3 regions of the Kocuria salina genome follow, and region 1 is predicted to be linked to each of the others. Evidence: riboswitches for the same ligand, from Rfam matches in the RefSeq annotation. Region 1 holds a riboswitch; each other region holds the start of a gene.
The links. A riboswitch is a leader RNA that binds a small molecule or an ion and turns the genes downstream of it on or off. The one in region 1 is predicted to bind cyclic di-AMP.

Region 1 (9,984 bases):
TGACCATGCTGGTGGGCTCCTTCTCTCGGATGTACCGGCGGGCCCCCGCCCACCGGTCCGGGCACTCCAGGCCCCTCCACCCCCATTTGACCAGGGCGGACTGTCCCGGGCTTATCCTTTCCCTGTGCCCTGGCTGTGTCCGCTGCCGCGTCTCCGGGCGCGCCATGCGGGCCTGCGAACGGTCGTCTCCAGGTCCGCCACCATCAGCACCACGGATGTGCACCAGGCCGAGAACTGGCCGAGATGGTCGGCGCCCGGGTCTTCCACACCCTGGACGGCCTCTCCTGGTCCCATAGGACCCTGCAGGCCACCGGCAGGCCACGCACCTGGGAACGGTTGGGGGCGGCGGGTCGTGTCGGCGTCCCTGGCCGTCCCAGCCGGCTTCCGGTGACGTCAGCCGGTCCACATAGGGGTTAGCGGTCCTCGGTGCGCTGCTGCAACTGATCCAGGTAGGCGTTGTAAGCATCCAAATCCGGGGTGCCTCTGACGGCGGCCTCGGCCTCTTCGCGGCCGGCGTTGCGCGCATCCTCGCGGTGCCACTGGCTCATGATGAACAGCAGAATCAGCACGGACGGCAATTCACCGTAGGACCAGGCCAACGAGCCGGCCAGGACCTGGTCGGCCATCGGGTCAAGGTTCCAGCTGCCTGGCGGGGTGGCGAAAAACTCCACGACGGGTAGCGGAGCCATCATGACGATGACGCCGAAGAAGGCGTGCAACGGCATCTCGGGGACGATGTCGGCCAAGCGACTGCCGTAGGTTTGTTTGGCCGGCAACGGGTCGGCCGACAGCAACGGGATCGTGAACAGGATCCCGGAGGCCAAGAACAGCAGTTCCAGCCCGATGTGGCCGTACCAGGTGGGCAGCAACCGGTCGTCAAGTCCGCTGAGATACACCCCGTAGAAACTGACCAGGAACAACGGAACCAAGAAGGCAGGATGGATGGCGAGCCTGCCCCACCTCGAACGCAACCCCCACAGGGCCAGGCGCAGCACCACGGCGCCGGGCCCGCGATGGGGTGCAGCCCGCAGCAGCAAAGTGCCCGGGCTGCCCAGGACCAGCAGCGCGGGAACGAACATCATCAAAGTCAGCTGCTGGAACATGAACACGGAGAACATGCGCAACCCGTAGCCTTCAATTCCCGCGCCCATGATGACCGCTGTGACCGCGCACCCGGCGAAGAAGCACAGGGTCCGCCACACCGGCCACCGCCGGCGTGCCCTCCACAGCCGGGCCGCTCCGACCAAATACAACACAGCCAGCACCAGCGCGATGGCCGGGATGAGTGGAATTGGTTGCAACGTGGGGGCCAGGAAGTTCTCCAAGCTCGGCGGCTCGGACGGGACCCAGACCGGCCCGGCCATGTTGCGGTCAACCATGGTCACGGAAAGCATCGACTGCCATGAGGACATTTTTGCATGCCACAGAACGGTCCCGAGGTCCGGATCGGGCCCTGAGCCCAGGACCGGTCCAGGAGGGACGGGCCTGCCACGCCGGCCTCTCCCCGGACCTGCCCGCGATATTGGGGATCGGGGCCGAAGAGCCCCGGTGGATTCCGGTCCCCGGCGCACAGCTGGGCCGAGCATGGGAACCGGTTCACGTCTGGGCCCGTCAGCTTTTGCGCGGACCCGGCCACGGGTGCTGATCCTGGCGTGCGAACGGAGATCATGATGGGTTGCGGCGCTTCTCCAACAGGTCCTCCATGTACTTGATCTCCGAGGTCTGGCTGGTGGCGATCGATTGCGCCAGAGAGGTCACCACGGGGTTGTCAGTGTGCTCCAGGATGGCTTGGGCCATGGCTGCTCCGGCTTGGTGGTGGGGGATCATCAACTCGAGGTAGAGCCGTTCGGCCTCCTGGCCTTGGGCGTCCTCCAGCTCGGCCAGCTGCTCGGCGGTGGCCATGCCCGGCATTCGCGCGTCCGGACCAGGGCTCGTGGAGTCCATGCCGGGCATGGATGTGTGGTTCTGGTCGCCGTCGTCCATCCAGGCCATGGCCGGTTGGGATGAGGCCTGGGGCAATCCCCACACGGAGAGCCAGCCGTACATCTGCCCGGCCTGTTGTTGCTGGGTGCGGGAGATGTCGTATGCCAACCGGCGGATCTCCGGGTCTTCCGTACGGTCACGGACCAAGGAACTCATTTCCACCGCCTGCAGGTGATGGGTTTGCATGTCGCGGGCGAACCCGGCTTCCGGGCTGCCCTCCGCCGGGGTGGACGACGTCGGAGCGCTCAGCTGCCCCACCGCCCAGCCGGCCGCCACCAACAGCACGGCCGCCAGCACCAGCAGGACCCACCGTCCCCGGTGCCCTGCCGAGCTCCTGGAGGCGGCGCCGGTGGTGCTGGTGCTCATGCGACCCGGCTGGGGGCATCGATGCCGCCGGTGCAGGATGCCCCGGGCTCCGGGGCGTCGGGGGACTGCCAGTACTTGGTCACGAACTGCTCCAGGCGCTCATCTTCCGGGGAGTCCAGGGCGACCTGAGCCCCCCACGCCGAGATCATGATGGGGGCGCCCAGGTCCTCGTAGGGGGAGAGCACCACGTAGGTGTCCGGGACGGCCTGGCGTAACTCAGCCACCTGGTCCTCGGACAGGGCGGAGGGGTCGTAGGCGGCCCACACGGCCCCGTGCTCCAAGGCGTGCACGGCGTTCTCCTCGGGCACCGGCTCGGTGTAGACCCCGCAGTTGAGCCAGTCACTGGCGTGGTCCCCGCCCACCGGGGGGGACTGCTCGTAGTCCACCGCGGTCTCCACGTGGGAGTTGCCGAGGCCCTCGTAGGTCTGCAGCCCGGCGATCTCGATGTCCTCCCGCGCCTGGGGCGGGGGATCGTTGATCACCGCCACCGTCACCAGGGCCCCGACCGCCGCGACAGCCGTCACCGCGCCCGCGCCCGCCAGGAGCCGCCGCCTGCGGGTGGCCCGGGCATCGGCCGCCCAGTGCTGATCCAGCAGCGCAGCACGTTGCTGCCGCGCCCGCTCCGGGTCCGTACCGCCAGCCATGCGTCCTCCTTGAAAGGCCCAAAAAGGGTCTTGCTCCTCATGAACGGGCAGGACAGTAGCTCACTGCGCTGAGCCTTTCCTGCAAGGCCTTCTTCGGAAGATCGTCCACCATCCACTCCTGGACATGTCGGCGAGTGTGCATCCTCGAGCGCAGGAGAGGCGCGTCCTCGGTGGCTAACGGCGACGACGCAGAAGATCCAGGCCTGGGGCGGGATGTGAGGACCGGGTGCGCACTCCTTGCTGGTCGTTCAAAGAGGACGCACCCGGAGTATGTGATGCCTGAACCGGCTCAGCGTAGGCAAACCTGGACCGGCCCGGAGCCGACGTTGACGCTGTCGAGGACCGCCTGGTGGCCGTTCCGGCCGCCGTGCACGGCCTCGCCGCCGCCGGGATGGACCCCGATGTGGGCGCCCCCGGGGAGCAGTCGACGAGGACATCGGTCTGGGTCTGGACGGTGGAGACGCGGGCGCCGGACTCAAGTGGTCGGCCGGTTAGCCGCGGAAACTGGTTCAGGCCGCGCCCAGCGCATCACTCACCGCCCCAGTGCAGGCCTGATCCCGGACGGTGTCACCGAAACGACCGATGTCCGACGGGGGTGCTTTCGGAGAGGAGCACTCCCGCAGCAGGTGAAGGGCGCAGCAGGTGCGCGTGAGGTAGAGGCGGTCCGGCCCCGGGTGAGAGCGGTCCGGGGATCTGCTGCGGTGACCATGTGGGGCACCGCAGCAGCGAGTCCGGCTCAGCGGTAGGTGTAGTACCCGTCGACGGGCATGGCGTTGACGGAGTGGACGAAGGTGCCCTGGGTCGGGTTCAACGCAGAGACCATCTTGCCGCCACCGATGTAGATGCCGATGTGGTTGCCACCGTTCTGGGACACCAGGTCACCGGGCTGCGGGGTGGCGGTCGGGGTGGCCGCGGCGATCTGCTGGGAGCTGGTGCGGGGGATGTCGATGCCGTTCTGGGCGTAGACCCAGCCGGTGAATCCGGAGCAGTCCCAGGCCCCGAAGGAGGTCCCGCCCCAGACGTAGCCGGTGCCCACACCCTGCATGGCCGTGCCCACGATGCCGCCGGCGGCCGGGGCGAGTTCGGTGGTGGCGGTGGACTGCGGGCTCACGCTCGAGGTGGCGGCGCTCTGCTGCGGGGCCGGGGCCTGGTCGGCGGGGGCGGCGGGCTGCGCGGCGACCGGGGCCTGGTAGGTGTAGGAGGCCAGATCGGCCATCGCCGAGGCCGGAGCCGCATAGGAGGACCCGGAGGCGGCGGGGATCTCGGCGTAGGCCTGGGCCGGAGCGATGGAGCCCACCAGTGCTGCGCCGGCGGCGGCGACGACGGTGGTGGTGCGCACGGCGCGCGAGGAGGTCTCGGCGCGGTGGCGGGCAGTGTTCTGCGTGAAAAGCGACATGGGTGGATTCCTCCCTTTGCCTACGAGGTGAGCTGTCGGATGCGGGTGGGAGACACCCGGCCGCAGAACGCACGCGCTCTGCACGGCTTAACCCCAAGGCCCCGGTACACCGGGACCGGTAATGGTTCCCCCGCTTCTGCCAAGCGATTTCTCTTCAGGAACCCCGGGCACCGGCAGAACTCGGCGATGTGCCACGGGGGCGCCAAGAAGATCAGCTCTCGGCACGCGGAGGACGATACAGGGCCCACCCCCTAATGTCACGTTTTGGTCACGGCCGCTGATCGGGTGGTCGCCTTGGTTGCCGAGGGTGCTCAGCACCGTGTTCCCGACCCAGCGGAGCTTCGTTTCGAGCGGGAACGTCAGGGTGTTCACCGTTAGCGGGGGCGTGGCCGGGGAGAGTCCCTGGTGGGCCCGAAGATGCACACCCTCGGCACGCCTGCGGCGGCCTGTCAGCACTGGGAGACCGCCGGTGGCTGCGGTGGGCGGTTTACGCGCGTAGGGTAAGAAAAGCGATCGAGGCTCTCGGGCGGTGGCTTCGGAGAATATCGGGAGGATAAATTCAGCGCGCACTCATATCTGCCGTAATCCGCCATCCGCCATCCGAACGAAGCACATTTCTTCATCGAATCTTCATGCCTTCAGCGTGTAGAGGAAGAACGGGCACGCTCAAGGGCAGGACAGGAATCGATGTGTTCGCCGGCAGGTGATTCGACTGCATGGCCTTAGGGGCACGCCCGGGGGTCAGTGTTCAGACGGCATCGACACGGCCGCCTCCAAGACGTTGATTCCGTTTGCGGCAACGGGAAATCCGGAGGATGCTTCGTCTGCTGCTTCCTCGATACTGCCGGTATATCCGGGCAGGACCAGGGCGCACCCCAGGACGAGGGCGGTGCTGGTGCGCTTCACAGGGGGCCTCCAACCGGCGGGGCGAGCGGGCAACGGCATCGGCCGCTCGAGACGCCAACAAGATATCCGCCTCGCCGTGGCGACGCCTGCCATGCCCTTGCGAAATGACCGCCTCCTACCCGAGGGGGTGGTCGTTGCGGTCCATCTGCCAGTCGGCCAGGTCCACGGAGACCGCCGCGGCGGCGCCGGCCCACAGAGAGAAGTCGAGCCATTTCCCGCTGAGCTGGAACCGGTCGTCGCTCACGGTCGGTCCTGCCCGGCGGGCCCGCCTTGGCCGAGCGGGACGGTGTCCTTCCAGAAGCCCTGGGCGCGGAGGAACCTCTCGAGGTTCTCGCGGTGGTCGGGGCACGCCAGCCAGCTCTTGCGGTGGTGTGGGGTGTGGATGCGCGGGTTGTTCCAGCGGATCCGCCACGCAGCGTCCGCGCCGCAGCCCTTGCGGGAGCACTGCAAGTTGTCGGGTCCGGCCGGTGGTGCCGCGGATCCGTGCGGGGACAGCGATCTGAGCCGGTCGGTCTCCACGGCGGTCGTGCTCCTCAGGGTACTCGGGCAGGCTCACCGGACAGCCCCGCGTCAGGCTCAGGCCGCGCCGCGGCGCCGGGAGGTGTCGTCCTCGACAGTAGCGGAGGAAGCCGGGTTCCCGCTGGGAGCAACCGTGCTCCCAGGGCCTGATGTCGCGGTCTGCGGGGCTCTCGTTGCGGTGTCTTTCCGTCGTCGCCGTGACCGGTGATGGACTCACCCGCCAACACGGGGTGAAGTGACCCCCCGTCATCAGGACACCCACGGCAGTGTGGCCCCTGCTCAGCGTAGGATTCCCGCTTTGACTTCGAAGTCGTTTGTATAGTTTTCCTCAAGATGGCGTGAAGATTCCCCATAACTTGCCCTCTGGTAGCTGTACGGGCTGTTCTTCCGGACCGGTGAGGGCATAGTTTGCGAGTGAGAACACCCCGTTCTCATCACCCCGTGCACGGGCGTTAGGGTGCCCCAGTCTTTGCTCCCCTTAGGCTGGGGCACCCGTCGATAATGTGGAGAAGCGACGTAGCCCGGACCGAAGAATCCGACGGATCCGAGACTGGCTCGCGGGCCCTCAATTGGCAATCCGAGGGCAAGACCCCCGACCCCTCTCCGGTGAGCATCATCATCCCGGTGCTCTCGCTGGTCATCATGCCGGTGCTGGTCGCGGTCAAGAAGAAGGCCGGCACGGCCCTGGGGGACGACCTGATCCTGGCTGGTGCCGCCGAGACCGGGATTTGCGCGCTGCTGTCCGTCTCCACTCTGACTGGGCTGATCCTCTTCCCGCTGACCGGCGCGGCGTGGGTAGACCCGGTGGCCGGGCTTATCCTCTTCGCCTTCGCCCTCCCCGAGGGCAAGGAGTCCGGGGCGAGCTTGTCGAGAGCGACGACGAGGACGAGGACGAGGACTGATCGACATCCCGTTCCACCACGCTGGTCACGATCACCACGCAACGCTGAGGGGCCTTGTGTCTGGCAGGGCCCTCAGCTGTCCCCGGCGGGGTTGCGCATCCAGGACACAACACCCACTGCCTTACATGTGGTGGATTAGCGGTTGGGCTTCGCCGAGGCCCTGTGGAGCAGGCGAGCAGGGCAAGGGGTACTGCACCTGGGTGGGAGAGACGTGGATACGTCTACCACGATGGGTTTGATGGTTTTCACCGTCATGCTCCTCCAGCGCTGTCAGCACTGGCTCGACGAGACCGCCCAACGCGACCTCACAGCGCCTTGACGCCAATAGAGCATCCACTCTGCAGGGCGCAACCTCGCTGGATGCACGGAGGCATATCAATGCAAATAGGTACATATTGGGGGACGGCGCAACCCGGAAGTGGGGGCACACCGGGAGGCCCGTCGTTGCTAACGTGAATGTTGGCGGGTATTCGGGGGAATACGGGCTGGTGTCCCCGAATGCTGCGCCCACGGGATCGTGTCCCATGCGCCAATCAGGATCTGGGAGTCCCACGGCGGTGGGCGAACGTGCCGACCAACAATCGATGAGGCAGCAACTGCCGAGCCAGTGGGGGAACACATGCTTAAGTACCAGACTCAGACGGACAAGCGGGGCGAGATCGAGATCCCGGTCAGCGGCATCCGGGTGACACCGATGGACACCAATGAGCTGCACCGGTGGATTGCGGCCACCTGGGAGGAGCGGCGCAAGACCGTGATTCTCGGCCACAATCTGCACAGTCTCTACACGTGGGAGGTCAACCCGACGTTCCGCGCTTTCTACGACAAGGCCGACGTGGTGCTGACGGATGGCTTTCCCATCCTGAAAATGGCCAAGTGGTGCTCCGGGCGGCCGCTCAGCGCCAGGCGCCACCGTATCGGCACCATGGATTGGTTGCCCGGCCTGATCCGGAGCACCCCCGTGCGGCGCGTGGCCGTCATTGGCGCGAGCCCCGAAAGCAACGCCGCCACGGTTGCTCTCCTCCGTGCGGGGGACCCCGAGCGCACGGTCGAGGGCTGGCCCGGCGAAGGGTGGAACCTCGCACTCGAGGACCGCATCGTCGGAACCCTCCAGGAGTTCCGGCCGGACTTCGTCATCGTGGGCCTGGGGATGCCGCTGCAGGAGGAGTTCCTGAGCCGGCACTGGGAGGAGTTGCCCACGGCGATCTATGCGGCCGTCGGCGGGGTGATCGACCAGTACTCCGGGATCCAGAAATCGGCTCCGCGCTGGCTCGGGCCCCTGGGCCTGGAATGGGCCTACCGGCTGGCCACCCAGCCGCGGCGGCTGGGCCACCGGTACCTCGTCGAACCGTGGATCCTCGCCTATCTCCTGGCGGCCAAGGCTGTCCGGCAGGGCACCAGAGGGGCGGACGCCAGTTCCTGAGCCGGCCGTGAGCGGTGAGCGGAGACTGTCCGTCCCGGCCCACCGTCTCGTGTCGGAGTGCATCAACAACGCTGCGGGTCAGTGCAATTCGTCCGCGGACCGGAGCGGGACCCGGCTCCCGCTCCGGTCCGCGGCCGACGCCTCCAGGGCGTCCAGCATCGCGTCCTCCTCGTCCTCACAGGTGGGGCGGGAGCGCCGGCGCTGCGGCCGGGGGCGCATGAGCGACCTGAGGTGGGCGGGCATGTCGTCGGCCATCTCGAGCTGGCGGACGACGAGCTCCTCGTCGCCCTCGCCGATGTAGTTGCCGTCCTCGTCGTAGAACCGTGCGAGCCGGCGCTCCATCTCCTGGGCGAACTGGCGGTCCCAGGCGTCGTTGCGGGCCTGCTGGCGGGCGGCGTAGCCCCAGGCCACGAAGAACAGCGCCGCGAACGCGTACCACTGCAACGAGTAGGACAGGTGCGGCCCGGAGTCGGTCTCCGGCTCCGGAGCCGGCGCGGGGGCCGCCGCGGGGGCCGGGTCCTCGGCGAAGACCTCGCCGTAGGCCGCCGTCCCGTTCGGCCGGTCCCAGCGCTCGCGCAGCTCCTCGAGGTCGATCGAGGCGATCTGGCCCGCGGGGGCGCCGCGGCTGACGGCCGGCTCCCCGGGCTGGAGCCGGGCGGTGACCGTGACCCGGCCGGCGGGCGGGGTCGGCACCTCGTCCGGCATCCCGTTGGCCGCCTCGCCCGTGGGGATCCAGCCGCGGTCGAGGACCACGACGTCCCCGTCCTGCGTGCGGAACGGGACGAGGACCTCGTAGCCGACGCGGCCGTCCTGCGGCCTGTTGCGGACCAGCACCTGGTCCTGGGGCAGGTACTCGCCCGTGAGCTCGACCGGGCGCCAGGTGAGGGAAGGGTCGTGGGCGGCGAACTGCTCGACGGCGGCCGCACCGGCCAGGGGCTCGGCGCGGTAGTTCTGCGTGATCTTGGCGTTCTCACCGACCAGGTGGTCGTTGCGGTCCATCTGCCAGCCGCCCAGGTACACCGAGACCACGGCGGCGGCGCAGGCGAGGAGGAAGAAGCCCAGCCACTTGCCGCTGAGTAGGAAACGGTAGGTGCCCATGTCAGAGCCCACCATCGGCCCGGCAGCCCTGGCAGAAGAGTGGCGGGGAGCCCGGCCCCACCGGGAGGAGAGCTGCGGCGCCGCGCGGTGACAGCGATACGAGTAGGTCGAACTTCACAGCGGTCGTGCTCCTCAGAGTGCGCCGTCGGGCTGACCGGACGGTCGGCGGCGGCCCCAGGAGCACGGCTGTCGCCGCACTCCTGGGGCCTGTGCTGTAGAGCATCTGCCGGCCCGGCGTGGGGGAATCAGTTCTTGCGGCGGCGACGGGACATCAAGCCCAGTAGCCCGATCACGGCCAGGGCCAGCACCACCACGGTGGCGCCGACGGCCCATCCGGAGAAGCTTCCGGAATTCTCCTGTACGGCCGCGTCCTGGGCTTGGGCGGAGCTGTCCGAGCTGTCGGCGCCCTCACCGGTCGGGGTCTCGGTCGGGGTGGTGCTGAGGGTGGGGGCCGGGGTGGTGATGTCCACACTGTCACCCACCTCGTAGGTGTAGGTGCCTTCGATGGGGTGGCCGTCGCTGGAGACCACCCGCCAGACCACCTGGTAGGTCCCTTCCTCGGACCCGGTCTCGGCCAGGGGCTGGATCACTTGGGAACCGTCGCGCTCGAGCGGGCCCTCGGTCACGGACTGCCCGTCGGGGCCGGTCACGAGCACCTGGTGGCCGATGTCCATGATCTCCCCGCTGTAGGAGAGCTCGATTTGTTCGGGGGCGGTCTCCAGCACCGCATCCTGTTCGGGGGAGGTG
Region 2 (9,984 bases), on a different contig from region 1:
TCATGATCTCCATCGCCCTATGCACCGTGCTCTACCTGCTGATCACCGTCGCGGTCACCGGCAGCCTGACCGTGCCGCAGATCGTGGCGGCCCGGGACTACGCCCTGGCCGAGGCGGCCGAGCCGATGTTCGGCGCCTGGGGTGTGACGCTGACCGTGGTGATCGCCGTCGTCGCGACGCTGTCGGGACTGGTCGCGAGCCTGTTCTCGGTCTCGAAGCTCTACGACATGCTCCGCGACATGGGCCAGGCCCCCGGGCTGCCGGGGCAGGAGGGTCACCAGTCCCTCTACATCACGGCCGGGCTGGCGATGCTGATGGCCGCGTTCTTCGACCTGTCCCAGATCGCCTCCCTCGGCGCCATCCTGTACCTGGCCATGGACATCGCCATCCACCTCGGCATCCTGCGCCACCTCAAGGACGATGTCGGGGCCAAGCCCTGGATCCCCGGGATCGCGATCCTGCTCGACGCCGCGGTGCTCGTGCCGTTCGTGCTGCTGAAGGCCCAGTCGGACCCGTTCACCCTGGTGGTCACCGCCGTGGTGGCCCTGATCATCGTCGTCGCACAGTGGGTCGTCGTCCGCCGGCGCGACGGGGCGAACAGCACCGGGCAGCAGCCCCACACTCACCCCTGAAGCCGGTCGCGCGACCGGCTCACGGTGAGGGGCCCGTCGGTGGACGGGCCCCTCACCATGAGCGTGCTCGTTCAGTTCTGGCCGGCCAGCCAGGTGCGGAAGTCCGCGATCTGCGCCTGTTGCGCGGTGATCCCAGCGCTGGAGGCCACCCGCAGCTGAGCATGATCAGCGCGGGACTGCAGCTCGAGGAACTCGACGATCCCGCCGTTGTGGTGCGGGATCATCTTCTGCACGAAAGCGACGTCGAAGTCCTCGCCAGCCTCAACAGCGGCCAGTTCTTCGACCATCATCCGGGTCTCCTCCTCCAGGATCTTCATCTCCTCCTGTGCTTCCTCCGGGGCCTGAGCCTTGGCCTCTTCCGGGGTCAACCCGTACCACTCCTCCAACCAGGTGGTGAACTGGTCGATCTGGTGCTGCTGGCTGGCGATGATGTTCTCCGCGTGGGTGCGGATGTCCGGGCTGGTCCCGCGCTCGAGCTCCAGCTGGGCCATCTCGATCGCGGCCTGGTGGTGGCCAATGATCTCGGCCAGGAAAGTGACCTCCAGCTGCTCGCCCTCCAAACCGGCCAGGGTCTCACCGAATTCGTAGGCGGTCGGGGAGGTGGGATCGGGGCCGAGCATGTCCTCCGGGGCCTGATCCTGGGCGTGGGACGAGACCGGGGTGGTCACCTGTCCGTGGGCGAACACTGGGGCGCTGGCCCCGCCCCACAGGGCCGTGGCGACGACAACGGTGGAGGCGGCGGCCGCCGTGCGACGGCCAGGGAACTGGATGGAACGCATGATGATGTCTCTCTTCCGCAATGAAGGAGCTCGACCCCGAGGTGCCGGCTCGGTCATCAGCCCCGTACCCTGCGCGTGAACAAACCGCGCGGGCAGAGCTGTACTGAACAAGGGGCGGGGGGAAGAGGGAACCCGCATCCGGGCACGCCCGATCAGCCCATCAGGCTCCTCTTTCACCGACGGAGGCCGGTCATCGGCGTCCGTGGGTCAGCGCGAGTCTGGGCTCAGCCCAGGGAGGCGACCAGTGCCGCACAGGCGGCCTCGCAGCGACGGCAGGCCTCAGCACAGATCCGGCAGTGCTCGTGCATGTCCGCGTGCTGCTCGCACTCATCAGCACACGCCTTGCACGCCATCTGGCAGACCCGGATCGCGTCCAAGGTGATGTTCGCGTCGTAGCCGGTGTGCCGGGAGAGCACCCGCCCGGTGGCCTCGCACAGGTCCGCGCAGTCGAGATTGGTGCGGATGCACTTGGTCAGCTCGGCGACCATGTCCTCGGACAGGCAGGCATCGGCACAAGCGGTGCAGGTCTGGGCGCACTCGAAGCAGGCCTCGATACAGGCCGCCAGCTTGCCCTGGTCCACTCCCCCGAGGTCCTTCGGGTAGGTCTCCAGCATCGCGCTCACGTGATGGGTCATGGCTTGCTCCTTCGTCGGTTCGGTCGAGGAGACGAACCGGCCGGAGCCAGCCCGCCATGTCATCGACAGTAAACTGCCGATTCTGTGTGACGCGACCCGAAAGCTTGAAGATTTGATGAAGATCAACGCCTCAAGAATCCGCGATCCCGCCTCACTACCTGGCCTCTACATCGGTGCAGCGGGCTGAATATGGAGATTTCATGAAGAAACCCTGCCCTAAGGCCTCGGAAGGGCACTTCCGAAGCCCTCCCAAACTGTGAGCCACCTTGAAAATCCTCCCCAACAATCTTGGTGCTGGCCCGGCCCGCGCTGAAGACTGCGCATGGTTGCAGAGCCCTGTCGCTGTCGGCTGCGTCCAGCGAAACGCGCGCCACCATGCCATGTGTCCTAGTCAGAGCGCTTTGAAAGACCGGTGTGAGCTACGCGACGGGTCCTGCTGCGTGACGGTTTCACTTCCTCGGGGCGTATTTTTCCGAGGCCGGAATCACAGCTTCCCGCTCCCGACTGAGGAGAGAATCCAGGCCGTGACCTAAACGTGACACTTTCGTTATGGATGGGCTACTGTCCACTGCGTGCCGATGACTGATCCGGTCGGCGCCCTCGTGCACATCGCCGAATTCTGCCGGTGCTCGAGGTTCCTGAAGAGATATCGCTTGGCAGAAGCGGGGGAACCATTTTCGGTCCCGGTGATCCGGGGCCTTGGGGTTAAGCCGGCAGAGCGCGTGCGCTCTGCCGGCCGGGTGTCTCCCACCCGCATCCGACAGCTCACCTCGTAGGCAAAGGGAGGAACTCACCCATGACTGTTTTCAAGCGCCACGCTGCCCGCCACCGTGCCGAGACCACCTCTCACGCCGTGCGCAACACCACGATCGCTGCCACCGCCGGTGCGGTGCTCATCGGCTCCATCGCCCCGGCCCAGGCCTACGCCGAGGTCCCCGCAGAGACCGCCCCCGCCTACGCGACCCCCGCGTCCGCACTGACGACTTACACCTCGGCGGCCTCCCAGCCCGCGGCCGCCCCGCAGACCGTCTCCACCGCCTCTTCCCAGGCCCCGGCCGCGCCCGAGCAGGCTACATCGGCCGTGGCGGTGTCCACCCAATCGGCGGACATCACCGAAATTACCGGCGCCTCCGGGATCGTGGGCACAGCGATGCAGGGAGCCGGCACCGGTTACGTCTGGGGCGGCACGGACTTCGGCGCCTGGGACTGCTCCGGCTTCACCCAGTGGGTCTACGCCCAGCAGGGCATCGACCTCCCCCGCACTAGCCAGCAGCAGTGGGCGGCCGGCACCCTGACCACCGACCCGCAGCCTGGCGACCTCGTCGTCCAGAACGGCGGGGCCCACATCGGGATCTACCTTGGTGGCGGCAAGATGATCTCCGCGCTGAATCCCACCCAGGGCACCTTCGTGCACAGCGTGAATGCCATGCCGACGGTCGGCTACGTCACCTTCCGCTGAGCCAACCCTCCGTCCGCCACGAATGCCGCTCGTGGCGGGCGGCGGGTGTGCCCCCCACCTGATCAGCATCCAGGATCGGTCGGTCAGAACCGGAGATGCCTGCACCCATCCACCGCCGGGGAACACCCCGATCTGGCCGCCTGATGGGCCCGCTCTTGAAGGTTCAGTGAAGATCTACCGCCCAGCCCTCCCAGCCCGGCGAAGCCAGCTGCGGCGGGGCTACCGTGGATGGATCGGTCCGCCTCGACCCGAGGCTGAACAGAGCAAACACCACGATGTGCAGGTCCAGTACGGGCTGCTGCGAAAGAGAGATTCGTCATGACGTCGACGTTCAAGCACCTGGCCGCCGGGACGGCCCTGGCGCTGGCCCTCAGCGGTGCCGGGGCGACCGCGGCGGTCGCGTCCCCGACGCACCAGCCTGCCTCCGCCTCCGCACAGACGGGCGCTGAGCGGCACATGAACCACGACCGCCACTTCGCCGTGATGATGGTCCCCCACCACCAAGGTGCCACCGACATGGCCGAGCTGGCCCTGCAGAAGTCCGAGCGTCCCGAAATCCGTGACCTGGCGGAGAAGATCATCGAGGCCCAGACCGAGGAGATCCAGCAACTGGAAGCAGCGGCCCAGCGGCTGGCCGCCGAGAACACCCCGGGACACCACCACCATGGACACGGCCACCACCACGGCCACGGGCACCACGTCCACGGCCATGGCCATGGCGGCCATGGCCAGAGCATGAATGCCGACATGCAGGGCGCCATGATGGGCGAGATGGACGGCATGGACGGCATGGACGGCATGGACGGCATGGACGGCATGAGCCTCGAAGAGCTGGCGAAACGGTCCGGGGATGAGTTCGACAAGGCCTTCCTCGAAGAGATGATCGCCCACCACCAGATGGCTCTCGAGATGGCCGAGATGGAGCTGCAGATGGGCACCGACCCCGAGTTGCGAGCCATGGCGGAGAAGATGATCGAGGACCAGCAGGCGGAGATCGAGCTCATGCAGGGCTGGTTGGAGGAGTGGTTCGCGGCCTGATCCAGGACCACGAGCTGGGCCGTCATCGACTGGAACGGGCCGACACCGGGATGTCATGGTCCCCGTCGACCCGTTCCAGCCAGTCCAGTCCAGTGCGGTGATCCCCGACGCGGCACCCGATGGGCGCGCACCCTTCGCGCAGTCAGCAGCACCCCGAACGGTCACCGACCAACCGTAGGTTTGGCAGCACCGCGCCCTCTTGCCTCAGGACACGGCCCCCCTCCCCCTCGCCTGGGGTCCTGTTCCTCCAGCGCGCGCACCGTCACCGAGATGGCCGAGACCACCGGAGTCCCCTCGCCCGGTGGTGGTGGCCGGATCCCGGCCGTGTTGCGTCTGTCCGGGCTCGTGGAGGGGCGACACGCGATCTTCTCAGTGTCCGATATCCCTCTCATCGGCCCGGTGCAGGGGATCGTTAGCCACAGCGACCACCGGTTCACCGGTGAGCCCGGCCACGACGAGTCCACCCCCCTGTTTCGTTTCCGAGGCCTCAGACACGGTCGCCCTGGGACGCTGGGGCTCGCAGCACAGTGTTCATGTCACAGCGATCAGTACCGGGAGGACAGATGACGGATCCGCTCACCGGACGTGTGCTGGTGGTCGACGACGAGGTCGACCTCGCGCAGCTGATCGCGGACTATCTGCGCAAGGCCGGGCTGGAGGTCGTGATGCGCCACGACGGCACGGAGGCGGTGGCCGCGGTACGGAACTTCGCCCCGGACGTGCTGGTGCTCGACCTCGGGCTGCCGGGGATCGACGGGATCGAGGTGTGCCGTCAGGTGCGGACCTTCTCGGACTGCCACGTCCTGATGCTCACCGCCCGGGATGATGAGGTCGACAAGATCGTGGGCCTGTCGATGGGAGCCGACGACTACGTGACCAAGCCGTTCAGCCCGCGCGAACTCGTGGCCCGGGTGCAGGCCATGCTGCGCCGGGTGCGCACCCAGTCCGCACCCGTCCCGGAGCCGGCGGGCCAGGACCAGGGGCTGGTGATCGGGGACCTGGTGGTGGACGGGGACTCCCGCCAGGTGCACCTGGGCGGGGAACCGGTGGCGTTGACGAGGATCGAGTTCGACCTGCTCCTGTGCCTGGCTGCCCGCCCCCAACTGGTGCTCTCGCGCCGGCAGCTGGTGGAGATGGTCTGGGACACGCACTGGACCGGGGACGAGCACCTGGTGGATGTGCACATCGGACGGATCCGCAAGAAGCTCGGCGACGTAGCCACCAGGCCGACATTCATCCACACGATCCGCGGGATCGGCTACCGGATGGGCACCGGGCGATGAGCGCCGCCGTCTCCGACCGGACCCGGGCCTGGTCTTTGTCCTGGAGCCCATTGACGGTGCGATTGATGCTAGCCCAGACCGCAGTGCTGGCCATCGGGCTGATCATCGTGGTGATCACCGCGGTGCTGGTCGGGCCGAACATGTTCTATCACGAGCTCATCGAGGCCGGCCACGCCGATGAGGCCACCGGACTGGTGCACCTGGAGGACGCCTTCCGCTCGGTGAGCCTCACCGCCCTGACCATCGGGGGGCTCCCGGCGCTCTACATCGCCGGGATGCTCACCTTCTACCTCTACCGCACGATCGGGCGGTCCCTGGTCTCCTTCAGCACCGCCGCCCAGGAGGTGGCTGCCGGCAACTACGACGTGCGTGTCACCTCCACCAGCCTGGGCGCGGAGTTCGACTCCCTGGCTGGGTCTTTCAACGACATGGCGGCCAGGCTCGACGCCGTGGACACCACCCGGCGCCAGATGCTGGCCGATCTGGCTCATGAGATGCGCACCCCCCTGGCCAGTCTCAAAGGACATCTAGAGGGCATCGAGGACGGAGTGGTCGAGTGGGATGCACGAACCACGGGCATCTTGTACGCCCAGATCGCCCGGCTGGAGCGACTGGCCCGCGACATCCGCCAGCTCACCGCCGCCGAGGAAGGCATGACCCATCTGCAGCTGACCCTCCAGGACCCGGGCCGGCTGGCAGCCCAGGCGGCCGCGGCCGTCCAACAGGACGCCGCCGCTCAGAACATCTCGGTGACCTCCATCAGCACCGGCATGGAGGTCACACCGGTGCTGGTCGATCAGGAGCGGATGGGACAAGTGTTGGGCAACTTGCTGGAGAACGCCTTACGCCACACCCCATCCGGCGGGGCCGTCACCGTGCGCACCGACCACACCCCGGAGGCGGTCACTGTCACCGTCACCGACACCGGGGAAGGCATCGGCTCCGAGCACCTCCCGCACGTGTTCGAGCGCTTCTACCGCGCCAACACCGGCCGGGAGGCCCACCGCGTGGGCTCAGGCCTGGGACTGGCCATCAGCAAATCCCTGGTCGAGGCCCAAGGCGGGACCCTGGAGGCCACCAGCGGCGGCCCCGGACGCGGGACCAGCTTCCGGATCCACCTGCCCCGCCACACGCCCCCGGACTGACCCCAGCGTCACCAGACCGTTCCGTGACGGCGGCGGGCCGTGCCCGCCGCAGAGAGCACGTCTGCTGCGGCGGGCACGGCCCGTCATGTCGTGGCTACCGGTACAGCCTATCCGTGGCTGTCCTGGGCCGGCCTGCCCAGCACCAGCTGGCGGGTGCCTTTCACGCTGGTGCTGACCACCTTCTCCAGCGGTCCCTGCCCCAGGCTCCGGTGCCAGGCCACCGCGAACAGCGCCGCCACCGCCAGGTGGACCATGAACCACAGGTAGGGCAGCTCGTAGTGGGCCTCGAAGGACAGTGCCACCAAGTGGACGGTGTAGAGGGTCAAGGTCATCACGCCCATCGCCGACAGCGGTAACAACCATGCCCCGATCTTCGGGCCGATCAGCAGGAAGACGCCCAGCACCGCCAGGCTCACCCCAAGGCTGGCCGCGATCGCCAGCGGGGTGTTGGTGTGCGGGGTGGCGATCGCCAACCACCACACAGTCTCCGTGGGCAACGAGTCTGGCCCCCAGACCAGTACATCCTCCAGCTCGTGCTCGCCCATTGAGGAGGCATCCAGCAGCCGCTGGTAACCACCCAAGGCATAGAGCAGGACATAGGAAGTGGTCTGGGCGAAGATCGCCAGCCCCACGCCCACCACCACCAGTCGAGCTTGAACCTCCGTCTTGCGCAGATTCAACCGCCCCAGCCCCAGTCCGACCAGGAGATAGGTCATGTACGGCAGGGCCGGATAGGTCCCGGTCAGCAACAGCTGGGAGGCCGTGGCACCGGGCTGCGTGAGCAGATCCGTGAACGTGGGGTTGTAGGAGACGAATTCGGGCAACGCATTTTGGAGTCCCTGCATCAGCATCGGGGACACCACCCCGAAAAGCACTGCGGAGATGAACAGGGCCTTCGGGCCTGCATGCAGGAACGGAATCGCCAGCAGGAAGAACACCCCGTAGTAGATCAGGATGTTGTAAGCGGGCGGGTCCTCCGACATCAGCGTCCCGATCCACAACCCCACGATCGCGATCAGCACCGCGCGCACCACCAGGCCGATCCGGTCAGCGGTCATCGTCCTACCCTCGTGCGGGTGCCGCCCCCCGGAGGTCAGTGCCAGCCCCACCCCTGCCAGCAGGGCGAACAGGGCCGCTGAGTCCCCCGAGAACAGCCGCCACGACCAGCTCGCTTCCCCGGTCTCCTCGTTCCAAGCCGGTAGCAGATGAATGGCCATCAGCCCGATCAGCGCCAGCCCCCTGGCCGCATCGATCCCCACCAACCGGCGGGTGGGCCTTACCACCGCGTCTCCAAGACCCGCCGGCAAATGCCCTCCCATCCTCGATCCAGTACTCATCATTCCCCCTGTTAACGACAAGGTCCCGGTGCATCCGGGACCCTCTGTCCCAGGGTGGACGCCTCACTTGGAGTCCCCGTCGCGGGATTCTCAAGGTTCCATGAAGACTCCAAGGTCCATGGGCGACGCAGGCGCTTCTCCGTGCGACCGAAGCACGAAACGAGGAAAGGGAGACCCAGCGCAGGACCCGCGAGGTGGCCCGGGGTCCGTCGGACCCTGTGATCCGAGCCAGATCACCCCTTCACGTTAAAGACGGGCGCCCCAGCCCTGGGGAGGAATACTGGGGCACCCGAATGTCCGTGCACGAACGGATGAGAACGGGGTGTTCTCACTGGCAAACTATGCCCTCATCGACCCAGAAAAACAGGACGTAGAGCACCCAGCAGAGCAAGCTTCAGGGAATCTTCATGTCGTCTTGAGGGAAGCTCCACAATCCACTTCACATCCCGCCGTCACCTTTGAACTGCCATACGCCCCGCGTCGACGTGTGGCCAACGAACGGCCCCTTCAAGTGCCGAAAGGGGACTGCCGCACCGATAAGTGCACCTATCGGTGCGGCAGTCCCCCTCGTCGGCTTTGTGACTCGAACGCGCCCGGCGAGATACATGGAGTGGGTCACCCGTTGCGAGCAGCGCCTGTAGCGCGGTAGCTGTGCGGGGCGCCTGCCGGGGCGGCACCGGTGATGTGCTCGGCGTGCGAGAGCGCCTCGGCCAGCAGGCGGTGCACGTGGGTGTCGGTCGCCCAGTAGTACGCGAAAGTGCCCTGCCGCCGGCTCTCCACCAATCCGGCCAGGCGCAGCTTGGCCAGGTGCTGGCTCACCGCCGTGGGCGCGGCGCCGACCAGCTCGGCCAGGGCGTTCACGCTGGACTCGCCCTGGAACAGTGCCCAGAGGATTTTCACCCGCGTCGCATCGGAGAGCATGCGGAAGGTTCCCGCAGCGATCCGGGCATGCTCATCATCGGGGGCAGGGTGGACCAGCTCGTCGTGCACGGCACCATGCTATCTGCGCCTTTGTATCTTCGTATCTACGTAGATACGCTTCCAGTGTGAAACCAGCCCGGCCCACCCCCGCACACGGCGACTCTCCCACCCACTCCCAGGACCATGGCCATGGTCACCATGAGGGTCATGGGCACCACGGCGGTTGGGCCCGGCTCAAGCACGCCCTCATCCCGCACAGCCATGACCACACCGAGGCCATCCAGACCGCTGAGCAGGCCAGTTCCATCGGCATCCGCGCCGCCTGGATCAGCCTGGCCGGGATGGGGGCCACGGCACTGCTGCAGATCGTCATCGTCTGGCTCAGCGGGTCGGTGGCCCTACTCGCTGACACCGTGCACAACCTCGGGCACCTGGCCACGACCATCCCGCTGATCATTGCCTTCCGCCTCGGCCGCCAGGCCCCCACCCGGCGCTACAGCTACGGGTTCCGGCGGGCCGAGGACCTGGTCGGGCTGCTCATCGGGGCCGTGATCGCCCTCTCGGCCGCGCTGATCGTCTGGGAATCACTGCGGGCGCTGACCACCCAGCAGGACATGACCCACCTCGGGTGGGTCCTGGCTGCCGCCCTTGTCGGGGCCGCCGGCAACGAGGTCGTGGCCCGCTATCGCATCCGGGCCGGGCGGCGCATCGGCTCAGCGGCGCTGATCGCCGAGGGCCAGCACGCCCGCACCGAC
Region 3 (9,984 bases), on a different contig from region 1:
TCGGCCGGCTGCGCGCGGCCGCCGAGGTGTCCCCGGACGCTCCCCCGGCGGACGCCGAGGTGCTGACCATCACCGCCGTGTGCCTGCGGGACGACGACGGGGCGCTGCTGACGGTGCGCAAGCGGGGCACGGAGCGCTTCATGCTGGTGGGCGGCAAGCTCGACCCGGGCGAGTCCCCGGCGGCCGCCGCCGTGCGGGAGACCGCGGAGGAGGTCGGGCTGCGGCTGGACGCCGCCCAGCTGCGCCCGCTCGGGGTGTTCGTGGCGCCGGCCGCGAACGAGGCGGGCACGTGGGTGCGGTGCACCGTGTTCACGGCACCTCTCACGGGGCGGCCGGTGCCGCTCGCGGAGATCGAGGAGCTGCGCTGGCAGCCCGTCGACGAGGACTCCCCCGGCGCGCTGCCCGCGGACCTAGCCCCGCTGCTGCGGGAGCACGTCATTCCGGCGCTGCGCCGCGCTCCCGGCGGTCCTCGGTCACGGCCGCAGCGTGCCGCCTCCGGTGGAGCAGGATCCCGGTGATCAGGCCGAGCACGATCCCGATGCCCCCGAACACCGAGAGCCACATCGCGGCGTGCCCCACGAACGCGGCGACGACGAAGCCGGCCACGATGCCTGGCACGGCGCCGCCGATCATGCCGTAGGCCATGTAGGCGTACTCGCGGTCCAGGCTCGTGCGGGCGTTGCGGCTGTAGTCGGTGGACATGGGGCCAGTCTATCGGCCGCCGCCGGGGCGCCGGGGTGGCCGGCGCGGTGGGCGCCGGGATGACAGCGGGTGCGCGGTTCCCGTCTGGCCGACCAGGAACCGCGCACCCGAAGCGGTGCTCTCGCGTGCGGTCAGCGCACGCGGACGTAGACGGGGCCGGAGCCCACGTTGACGCTGTCGATGACGGTCGTGCCGCCGTTCCAGCCGCCGTGGACGGCCTTGCCGCCACCGATGTAGACGCCGATGTGGGCCGCACCCATGCCGCCGTCGGCGTAGTAGACGAGGTCGCCCGGCTGCGCCTGGCCGGCGGAGACCTGCGTGCCGAGGCTCAGGTAGGAGGCCGGCCAGCCGTGGTGGTTGATGCCGGCGGCGCGCAGCGCGTTGGTGACGAGCGCGGTGCAGTCCTGGCCCACGCCGAGCTGGCCCATGGCGGCGGAGGAGATGGTCGCGCCCTTGCCGGAGGCCGAGCTCTGCGGGGTGACGGTGCGCTGGGCGGCCGGAGCGGCCTGCACGGCCGGCTTCGGGGCGGGCGCGGCGGCGGGCTTCGGGGCCGGAGCCGCCTGCACGGCCGGCTTCGGCGCGGCGACCGGTGCGGGCTTCGGGGCCGGCGCGGCGGCGGGCTTCGGGGCCGGAGCCGCCTGCACGGCCGGCTTCGGGGCGGCGACCGGGGCGGGCGCGGCGGCGGCCTTCGGCGCCGGAGCGGCCACGGCGGGAGCCGCGACGACCGGGGTCTCGACCTTCTGCCGCTCGGCCTTCTTCTCGACCTTCTTCTCGGACTTCCGGTCGGACTCGACCTTCTGCACGTGGGCGACGGGCTCGAGGGACACGGCGGGCGCCGCGGCGGGGGTGGCCGCGGCCACGGCGGACAGCGGGGCGTCGGCGGAGGCGTCCTGGGCCGGAGCGGCCTGCACGGAGACGGTGGTGGCGAGGGCCAGCCCGGAGAAGGCGGCCACGGCGGCCACGGTGCGGGCCTTGCCGGAGAAGAGCGAGCCGATGCCGTTCGAGGAGGTCAGATCACGGGTCATGAGGAGTTCAGACGACTTTCTTTCGGAGCCGGGCCTGCCGGAGGGCGCGGGTGACAGCACGGATCGCCCCGGGCAGTGCGCGGGGTGGGCCGGTGTCCGGCAGGGGTGCGTTCCGGGATCGGGAACGACGGCCGGCGAGCGGAGGAGGGGGCGCCGTCCGGTCGGACAGCAGGCACCGCCGGGAACCGGGAGAGCGGTTCTCGGCGTGCGGGGTGGGGGGTGATCGGGTGCCGCCCGCGACGAGCGGGGTCGTCGCGGGCGGCGGACCGGATCAGAAGGTGTAGTAGCCGTCCAGCTGCATGGCGTTGACGGAGTGGACCTGGGTGCCCTGGGTCGGGTTGAGGGCGGAGATCATCTTGCCGCCGCCGATGTAGATGCCCACGTGGGCGCCGCCGTTCTGCGAGACGAGGTCACCGGGCTGCGGGTTGGCGGTGGGGGTGCCCGCCGCGAACTGGGACCAGGTGGTCCGGGGCAGGTCGATGCCGTTCTGGGCGAAGACCCACTGGGTGAAGCCGGAGCAGTCCCAGGCGCCGTAGGCGGTGCCGCCGTAGACGTAGCCCGCACCCTGCGCGGACATCGCGGTGCCCACGACGCCGCCGGCGGCCGGGGCGATCTCGGTGGTGGCGGTGGACTGCGGGGTGACGCTCGAGGTGGCGGCGGTCTGCTGCGGGGCCGGGGCCGGGGCCTCGTAGGCGGGAGCGGCGGGCTGCGCGGCGACCGGGGCCTGGTAGGTGTACGAGGAGTACTCGGCCAGCGAGGCGGAGGCCGGGGCCGAGTAGGCCGCGCCGGTCTCGACGGGAGCCTGGGCGAAGGCCTGGGCCGGGGCGACGGAGCCGATCATCGCGGCGCCGGCAGCGGCGGCGATGGTGGTGTTGCGCACGACGTGCGAGGTGGTCTCGGCACGGTGGCGGGCAGCGTTCAGCGTGAAAAGCGACATGGTTGAGTTCCTCCCTTTGCCTACGAGGTGAGCTGTCGGATTCGGGTGGGAGACACCCGGCCGCAGAACGCACGCGCTCTGACGACTTAACCCCAAGGACCCGGATCACCGGGACCGAAAGTGGTTCCCCCGCTTCTGCCAAGCAGTTTCTGTGTAGAGGCCACGGGCACCGGCAGAATTCGGCGATGTGCTCCGAGGGCGCCGATCCGACCAGTGATCGGCACGCGTTGAACAGTACATGACAGATTACGGAAGTGTCACGTTTTGATCACGACAGATAACAGCCGGACAACGCCGCGGGTCTCAATGAGTAGTTATTGAGAGGAAAGGTCGAATCAATTCGCACCTGTGACGAGCTGTGCAGTGTCTTCGAGCGCCCTGGGAATCCGCCTGTCACCAGGGAAGCCGCGCCTCCGGGGTCCGGCTCGGGCCGGACTGGCCGAAAGTGGCTTGTGAACGTCCCCACACCCGGGAAGAACCGTTCGCCGCCCCGCTCCGGGAGACGGCGGCGCCTCAGGGAGCGAGGACGCGGATGGCCGCGGCGGTGCGCAGGTCGATCTCCGCGGACCGCCCCGTGGCCGCCACCTCGATGCGCACGATCTGACCGTCCACCCGGGCCATGACCTCCGCCCCGGTGAGCACTCCCACGTCGCTCAGCACGCCCAGGAGGTCCGCGTCCGCCTGGACCACCTCCGGCAGCAGCGCCACGGTGTGCGACCCGTCCGGGTCGTGGCGGGCGGCGTCGAGCAGGGAGGGGTGCGCCGCTGCGGGGCTCTCTTCGACCCCGAGGGCGGCCAGACCGGGGATCGGCGTGCCGTACGGCGAGTACCGGGGGCTGTGCAGCAGGTCCACGAGCCGCCGCTCGACCTGCTCGCTCATCACGTGCTCCCACCGGCACGCCTCGTCGTGCACCTGGGCGAGGTCCAGGCCGATGACGTCGGCGAGCAGCCGCTCCGCCAGCCGGTGCTTGCGCATCACCTGCACCGCACGCTCACGGCCGGCAGGGGTGAGCAGCAGCGACCGGTCCTGGCCCACCGTCAGCAGCCCGTCCCGCTCCATCCTGGACACCGTCTGCGAGACCGTGGGCCCGGAGTGGTCGAGGCGCTCGACGATCCGCGCCCGCATCGGCGTGATCCCCTCCTCCTCGAGCTCGAGGACGGTCCGCAGGTACATCTCCGTGGTGTCGATCAGGTCGCTCATGCCTCAGTCATCCTTCGTCCGGCCGTCCCGGCCCGGGGATCCCGCCCGGTCCGGTCTTCCCGCACGAGCTTAGTGCGCGAGCCCTCCGGCCGCCCGGAGGGAGGAGGCGCCCGCGGGGCCCGCCGTCCGCGGGTGGGGCAGAATGGGCCGAGTCGCGAACGGCGCGAGCGGCCTCCGCGGCGGCCGTGCCCGTCGCGCACCACCCGCCGCACGTCACCCACGAGGGAGCGCCCGTTGCCCGCACACGTCACCATCCCCCAGCACCTGCTGCCCGCCGACGGCCGCTTCGGCGCCGGCCCCTCCAAGATCCGTCCGGCACAGGTCGAGGCCGTGTCGCGCGCCGGGGCCGGCCTGCTCGGCACCTCCCACCGCCAGGCGCCGGTGCAGGAGCTCGTGGGCTCGGTGCGGGAGGGCCTCGCGCAGTTCCTCGGCCTGCCCTCCGGCCACGAGGTGCTCCTGGGCCTGGGCGGGGCCACCGCGTTCTGGGACGCCGCCGCGTTCGGGCTGGTCGAGCGGAGGGCCCAGCACCTGGTGTTCGGGGAGTTCGGCGCGAAGTTCGCCCAGGCCACCGACGGCGCACCGTTCCTGGAGCCCTCCTCGATCGTGGAGTCCGCCCCCGGCACCCGCCCGGACGCCCGGGCGGAGGAGGGCGTGGACGTCTACGCGTGGCCCCAGAACGAGACCTCCACCGGTGTCGCCGCGCCCGTGCACCGGCCCTCCGGGATCGCGGACGACGCGCTGGTGCTGGTGGACGCGACCTCGGCCGCCGGGGGGATGGCCGCGGAGGTGGCCGCGGCGGACGTCTACTACTTCTCCCCGCAGAAGAACTTCGGCTCGGACGGCGGACTGTGGCTGGGCGCGTTCTCCCCCGCGGCGATCGAGCGGATCGAGCGGATCGGCGCCTCCGGGCGGTGGATCCCCGACTTCCTGCAGCTGACCACGGCGCTGGAGAACTCCCGGAAGAACCAGACCTACAACACCCCGGCCCTGGCCACGCTGGTGATGCTCGACGAGCAGGTCCGCTGGCTCAACGACCAGGGCGGCATGACCTGGGCCGCGGCCCGCACGAAGGCCTCCTCGGACCTGGTCTACGGGTGGGCCGAGGCCTCGTCCTTCGCGTCCCCTTTCGTGGCCCGCCCCGAGGACCGCTCCACCGTGATCACCACCGTGGACTTCGACGCCGCCGTGGACGCGGCCGCCGTCGCGGCGGTCCTGCGCGTCCACGGCGTGGTCGACGTCGAGCCCTACCGCAAGCTGGGGCGCAACCAGCTGCGGATCGCCACGTTCGTCTCCATCGAGCCCGAGGACGTCGCCCGGCTGCTGGCCTGCCTGGACCACGTCGTCGAGCAGCTCCGCGGAGGAGCCGGGCGCTAGCCGGAGTTCTCGGGCGCGGAGCGCTCCGCGCGCAGCCGCAGCCAGACGACGAAGCCCACCAGGGCCCCGCCGAGTCCCGCCGCCACGGCGACCCCCATGCCCCAGCGGGCCCCGAGGGCATCGGTGATCCAGCCGACGACCGGCGCCCCGATCGGGGTGCCGCCCATGAAGATGGCCATGTAGAGGCTCATGACGCGTCCGCGCATCACCGGCGAGGTGGTGGACTGCACGTACGCGTTGGCGGTGGTCATGATGGTCAGGGAGGACAGCCCGCAGGGGACCAGCCACAGCGCGAACAGCGGCAGGGTGGGCGCCGTCGCCGCGCCCAGGCAGCTGAGGGCGAAGACGGCGCTGCCCCCGTAGACGTAGCGCAGCCGGGCGCTGCGGCGCCGGGCCGAGAGCAGGGCCCCGGCCACCGTGCCGACCGCCAGCACCGAGTTGAGCAGCCCGAAGGTCTCCGAGCCCCGGCCGAACTCGGGTCCGGCCATGGCGGCCAGGAAGACCGCGAAGTTCAGCCCGAAGGTGCCGATGAGGAAGATGGTCACCAGCACCGCCACGATGTCGGGGCGGCCGGCCACATAGGCCAGCCCCTCCCGGATCTGGCCCCGCCCCCGGCCGGAGCGCGGCATCCCGCGCAGCTCGTCGGCGCGGATCGCCAGGACGGCGGCGAGCATCGCGCCGAAGGTCAGCGTGTTGAGGAGGAACACCCAGCCCGAGCCGATGGCGGCCACGAGCACGCCGGCCACCGCGGGCCCGATCATCCGCGCGGCGTTGAACGAGGTCGCGTTCAGGGCCACGGCGTTGGAGAGGTAGGCGTCGTCGACCATCTCCGAGACGAAGGTCTGGCGCACGGGGGCGTCGAGGGTGGAGACGACGCCCAGGGCGAGGGCGAAGCCGTAGACGTGCCACAGGGTGGCCGCGTCGGCCAGGACCAGCGCCCCCAGACCGGCCGCCAGCACCGCCATGGCCGTCTGGGTCCACAGCAGCAGGCGCCGCCGGTCGAGCCGGTCCGCGAGCACGCCGGCCCAGGGCGCGAGGAAGAGCTGGGGCAGGAACTGCAGGGCCGTCACCACGCCCATGGCGGTGGCGTCGTGGTCCGAGAGCTCGTCGAAGACCAGCCACGACTGGGCCGTGCGCTGCATCCACGTGCCGATGTTGGACACGAGCGCGCCCAGGAACCACAGCCGGTAGTTGCGGAACCGGAAGGACCGGAACATCCCGCGCGCGGGCTCCGGGGCCTCGTCCGTCCTCGCGGTCCCCGGCGGGACGGTCAGAGCTCCTCGCCCTCCTGCGGCGGGACCGGCATGTCCTCGGCCCGGTCACCGGACGCCGGCTCGCCGTCGGGGGCGCCGCCGGAGCCCTCGGGCCCGCCGGCCGCCGCGGTCTCCCCGGCCTCGTCCTCGGCCCGGTCCTGCTCCTCCTGGGCCTTCTCCTCGGCGCTGACGCGGGCGGACCACGGGACCCACTCGGGCGCTAGCAGGGCATCCTCCCCCGGCAGCAGGCCGACCTCGCAGACCGTCACCGCCTTGCTGCGCGGGGCGCGGGCCAGGCTCGCGAACCAGTTCCAGCCCCGGTACCCGGGCAGGGTGCACTCGAAGTGGTGGACGACCAGCCGGTCCTCCTCCACCGTCACCCGGTGACCGGCGCCGATCTGCGAGGGCTCCGCGATCTGCTCCACCCCGGCGCGAGCCGTGGCGACGTCGGCCACGAGCAGGGGGTCCTGCTTCGGGGCCCGGCGACGACGGGGCGCCGCCGCCACCGGTGCCGCCTGCTCGGGCGCCGGCGGCACGGCCTCGGCGGGCGCGTCCTGGACGGTCTCCTCGGTCACTGCTGGTCTCCCTCGGGTGGGTGCCGGCGGGGGCCGGCGGGTGGTTGCTCGGGATCGGTGGACGGCAACGGCGCGGCGGCCTCAGACGTCCAGGTTGTCGGCCACCGTGCGCAGGATGGCCGCGATCTTCTTCCCGTGCGCTGAGTCGGGGTAGCGGCCCCGGTGCAGCCCGTTGGACATCTCGTCCAGGAGCTTGATGAGGTCCTCCGTGATGACCGCCATCTCGTCGGCGGGCTTGCGGACGTTCTTCGCGACCGACGGGGTCCGGTCGAGGATCCGGACGGAGAGCGCCTGCGCGCCGCGCCGACCCTGGGCCACCCCGAACTCCATCCGCGTGCCCGGCTTCACCGTGGTGGCACCGGAGGGCAGCGCCGAGGAGGGCAGGAACACTTCCTGGCCGTCGTCGGCCGCCAGGAAGCCGAAGCCCTTCTTCGCATCGAACCACTTGACCTTGCCGGTGGGCACGCTGTCTCCCTCGTCCTCGTGTTCGTGGAGGGGCGGCCCGTCGGTCCCTGCCGCCGAGCCACCCTGTGGAACCTCCCATTCTAGCCCTGCTCCGGGGGCGGGGACCGCCGGGGCGCGGTCAGCGGCACACCGTTGCGCTCGGTACCCTGGAGCCATGCCTGCCTCCGACGACCGTGCGCCCGCGCCCCGCACCGCCCGACGCCCCGGGATCGACGTCCTCGGCGTCTCCGCGGTCGTGCTCGGCCTGGTGTGCGCCGTGTGCCTCGCCCTGCTGCTCGTGCTCACGGCCGTCGGAGCGGACCCCTGGGACGGGCTCACGGTGGTGCCGTGGTTCGCGTTCCCGGTGGCCTTCCTGCTGTTCTGCGCGGTCCTCGTGCGCTCCCTGCTGCGCCGCCGCCGGGCCTGATCCGTGCTCCCGGACGGGCTGCTCCGGGATCTCGCGTCCCGCTCCCCCGCCGAGCTGGGCGAGCTGCTCGCCGCCCGGCCCGACGCCGCGCGCCCGGGCACGGGGTCCCTCGAGGACCTCGCCGAGGCCCTGCTGTCCCGGGCGGGGCTGCGCCGGGCCCTCGACGCCCTCTCCCGGCCCGAGCTGGACGCCGTCGAGCGCGCCGTGCTGCTGGGCCCGCCGGAGGATCCCGCCGCGCGGCTGCTGGCCGGCCCGCCCTGGGACCGGCTGCACCGTCTGGGCCTGGTCCACCGGGACGACGACGCGCTCCGGCTCGTGCCCGGCCTGGCGGAGGCCCTCGGCCGCTATCCGGCGGGCCTGGGCCGTCCGCGGCCGGTGCTCGCCGCCCTCGCCGCCCGGCTGCGCGGCGGGGCGCCGGACGCGGCGGGGGCCGCGGCCCTGCCGCGCACCGCCGAGGACCTCGCGCAGTGGCCCGCCCCCGCGCGGGAGGTCCTCGAACGGTTCCGCTCCCGTCCCGTGGGCGCTCTGCCGGACGCCCTGCGCCGTGTCGACCCGGCCGTCGACGCCGGCGCCCGGCCCGTCGACTGGCTCCTGGCCCACGGCATCCTCCTCCCCGTGGACTCCCGCCACGTGGAGCTCCCGAGGGAGGTCGGGCTGCTCCTGCGCGGGCCCGACCCGTGGGCCGCGACCTCCCCGGAGCCGCCGGTCGGGCCGGCCCTCCGGGTGCCCGACCGGCTGCGGGACAACGCCGCCGCGGCGGCGGTCGAGCAGCTGCTGCGCCGGACCGCGGCCCTGCGCGCCGAGCTGCGGGCCCGCCCGCTGACCACCCTGCGGGCGGGCGGGATCGGCGTGCGCGAGCTGCGCCGGCTGCGCTCCGCCCTCGGGATCGAGCACTCCGAGCTCGTCCGGCTCCTCGGTCTGGGCGAACTGGCCGGGCTCGTGCGGCTGGACCCGGACACCTCGGCCTGGCGCCCCGCGCCGGCGCCCTTCGAGGACGCCGAGCGCGCCGACCAGTGGTGGCACGTGGTCCGGTCGTGGCTGGCCTCCGACGTCGTCCCCTCCGCGGTGGGCCTGCCCCTCGCGGACGGCACGGTCGTCGGGGTCCTCACCCGCGGCACCCACGCCCCGGAGGCCCCGGTGGTGCGCCGGGCGCTGCTCGCCGCCCACGCCGAGCTCGCCGAGCGGGCGCCGGGGGGCCACGGCCCCGAGGACGTGCTGGCGCTCGCCCGCTGGCGGCGCCCGCGCCTGGCCCGCGCCCTGGACCGGTGGGGCCCGGGGATGCTGACGGAGGCCGCCGAACTCGGCCTGGTGGGCGCCGACGCCCTGACCGAGCCCGGCCGGGCGCTCGCGGAGGACCGGCCCGAGGACGCCGTCCGCTCCGTGGCCGGGTGGCTGCCCGCGCCCTCGCGGACGGTGCTGCTGCAGAGCGACCTCACGGCGACGGCCACGGGCCACCTCGCCCCGGACGTGGCGCGCGCCCTCGACCGGCTCGCGGAGCCGGAGGGCCACGGGGCGGTCCCGCGGCACCGCTTCAGCGAGCGCTCCCTGCACCGGGCGCTCGACGCCGGCTGGACCCCGCCCTCGATCCTGACCTGGCTCGAGGAGCACGGCCGGGGCCCGGTGCCCCAGGCCCTGGCCTACCTGGTCGAGGAGGCCGGCAGGGGCCACGGGCGGATCCGGATCACCCGGGCGGACTGGGTGCTCACCGGCGAGGAGGAGCTGCTGGAGGCGCTCGCCGGCTCCCCGGACCTCGCGGGGCGGCGGCTTCGCCGGCCCGCCCCCGGCGTGCTCGTGGTCGACGCCGGGGAGGAGGCCCCCGGCCGGCGCCGGGGACCCGCCGGCCGGGAGAGCGGGCTCCGGGAGCTCGCGGCGGCCGTCCGGGCCACCGGCACGGAGCCGGCCCTCGACGTCGCCCCCGCGGAGCCCGCGCCGCAGGCCCCCGCCGCGGACCCGACCCTGCTGCTCGAGGTGCCCGCCCCGCGCCTGCCCGTCCCCTCCGCGGAGGAGATCGAGGACCTGGTGGACCGGCTCACCGGCCGGGACCGCG

Region 2: linked by a shared signal. The riboswitch ahead of E7Z53_RS06765 (C40 family peptidase) and the one ahead of E7Z53_RS19065 (C40 family peptidase) in region 1 are both predicted to bind cyclic di-AMP.
Region 3: linked by a shared signal. The riboswitch ahead of E7Z53_RS13915 (C40 family peptidase) and the one ahead of E7Z53_RS19065 (C40 family peptidase) in region 1 are both predicted to bind cyclic di-AMP.

Annotation. Positions count from the first base shown of each region.
Region 1 covers NZ_SSSF01000020.1:10,779-20,762, reverse strand. The annotation lists gene E7Z53_RS19080 (cytochrome c oxidase assembly protein) at 414-1,379, opposite strand; gene E7Z53_RS19075 (DUF305 domain-containing protein) at 1,666-2,349, opposite strand; gene E7Z53_RS19070 (DUF3105 domain-containing protein) at 2,346-2,993, opposite strand; gene E7Z53_RS19065 (C40 family peptidase) at 3,730-4,389, opposite strand; cyclic di-AMP (ydaO/yuaA leader) riboswitch at 4,395-4,550, opposite strand; gene E7Z53_RS19060 (hypothetical protein) at 5,131-5,295, opposite strand; gene E7Z53_RS20550 (hypothetical protein) at 5,411-5,539, opposite strand; gene E7Z53_RS19055 (hypothetical protein) at 5,536-5,814, opposite strand; gene E7Z53_RS19050 (hypothetical protein) at 6,421-6,855, shown strand; gene E7Z53_RS19045 (WecB/TagA/CpsF family glycosyltransferase) at 7,336-8,139, shown strand; gene E7Z53_RS19040 (SURF1 family cytochrome oxidase biogenesis protein) at 8,218-9,237, opposite strand; gene E7Z53_RS19035 (copper resistance CopC family protein) at 9,483-9,984, opposite strand, start outside.
Region 2 covers NZ_SSSF01000003.1:10,184-20,167, forward strand. The annotation lists gene E7Z53_RS06745 (APC family permease) at 1-632, shown strand, start outside; gene E7Z53_RS06750 (DUF305 domain-containing protein) at 704-1,411, opposite strand; gene E7Z53_RS06755 (four-helix bundle copper-binding protein) at 1,636-2,046, opposite strand; gene E7Z53_RS06760 (hypothetical protein) at 2,045-2,233, shown strand; cyclic di-AMP (ydaO/yuaA leader) riboswitch at 2,647-2,837, shown strand; gene E7Z53_RS06765 (C40 family peptidase) at 2,843-3,505, shown strand; gene E7Z53_RS06770 (DUF305 domain-containing protein) at 3,824-4,543, shown strand; gene E7Z53_RS06775 (response regulator transcription factor) at 5,107-5,826, shown strand; gene E7Z53_RS06780 (sensor histidine kinase) at 5,892-6,971, shown strand; gene E7Z53_RS06785 (heparan-alpha-glucosaminide N-acetyltransferase domain-containing protein) at 7,079-8,230, opposite strand; gene E7Z53_RS06790 (ArsR/SmtB family transcription factor) at 8,924-9,298, opposite strand; gene E7Z53_RS06795 (cation diffusion facilitator family transporter) at 9,355-9,984, shown strand, end outside.
Region 3 covers NZ_SSSF01000007.1:54,444-64,427, reverse strand. The annotation lists gene E7Z53_RS20830 (DUF4031 domain-containing protein) at 1-518, shown strand, start outside; gene E7Z53_RS13925 (hypothetical protein) at 436-702, opposite strand; gene E7Z53_RS13920 (C40 family peptidase) at 834-1,727, opposite strand; gene E7Z53_RS13915 (C40 family peptidase) at 1,999-2,664, opposite strand; cyclic di-AMP (ydaO/yuaA leader) riboswitch at 2,670-2,819, opposite strand; gene E7Z53_RS13910 (metal-dependent transcriptional regulator) at 3,178-3,864, opposite strand; gene serC (phosphoserine transaminase) at 4,099-5,238, shown strand; gene E7Z53_RS13900 (MFS transporter) at 5,235-6,455, opposite strand; gene E7Z53_RS13895 (DUF3027 domain-containing protein) at 6,509-7,066, opposite strand; gene E7Z53_RS13890 (cold-shock protein) at 7,148-7,531, opposite strand; gene E7Z53_RS13885 (hypothetical protein) at 7,686-7,937, shown strand; gene E7Z53_RS20825 (helicase-associated domain-containing protein) at 7,941-9,984, shown strand, end outside.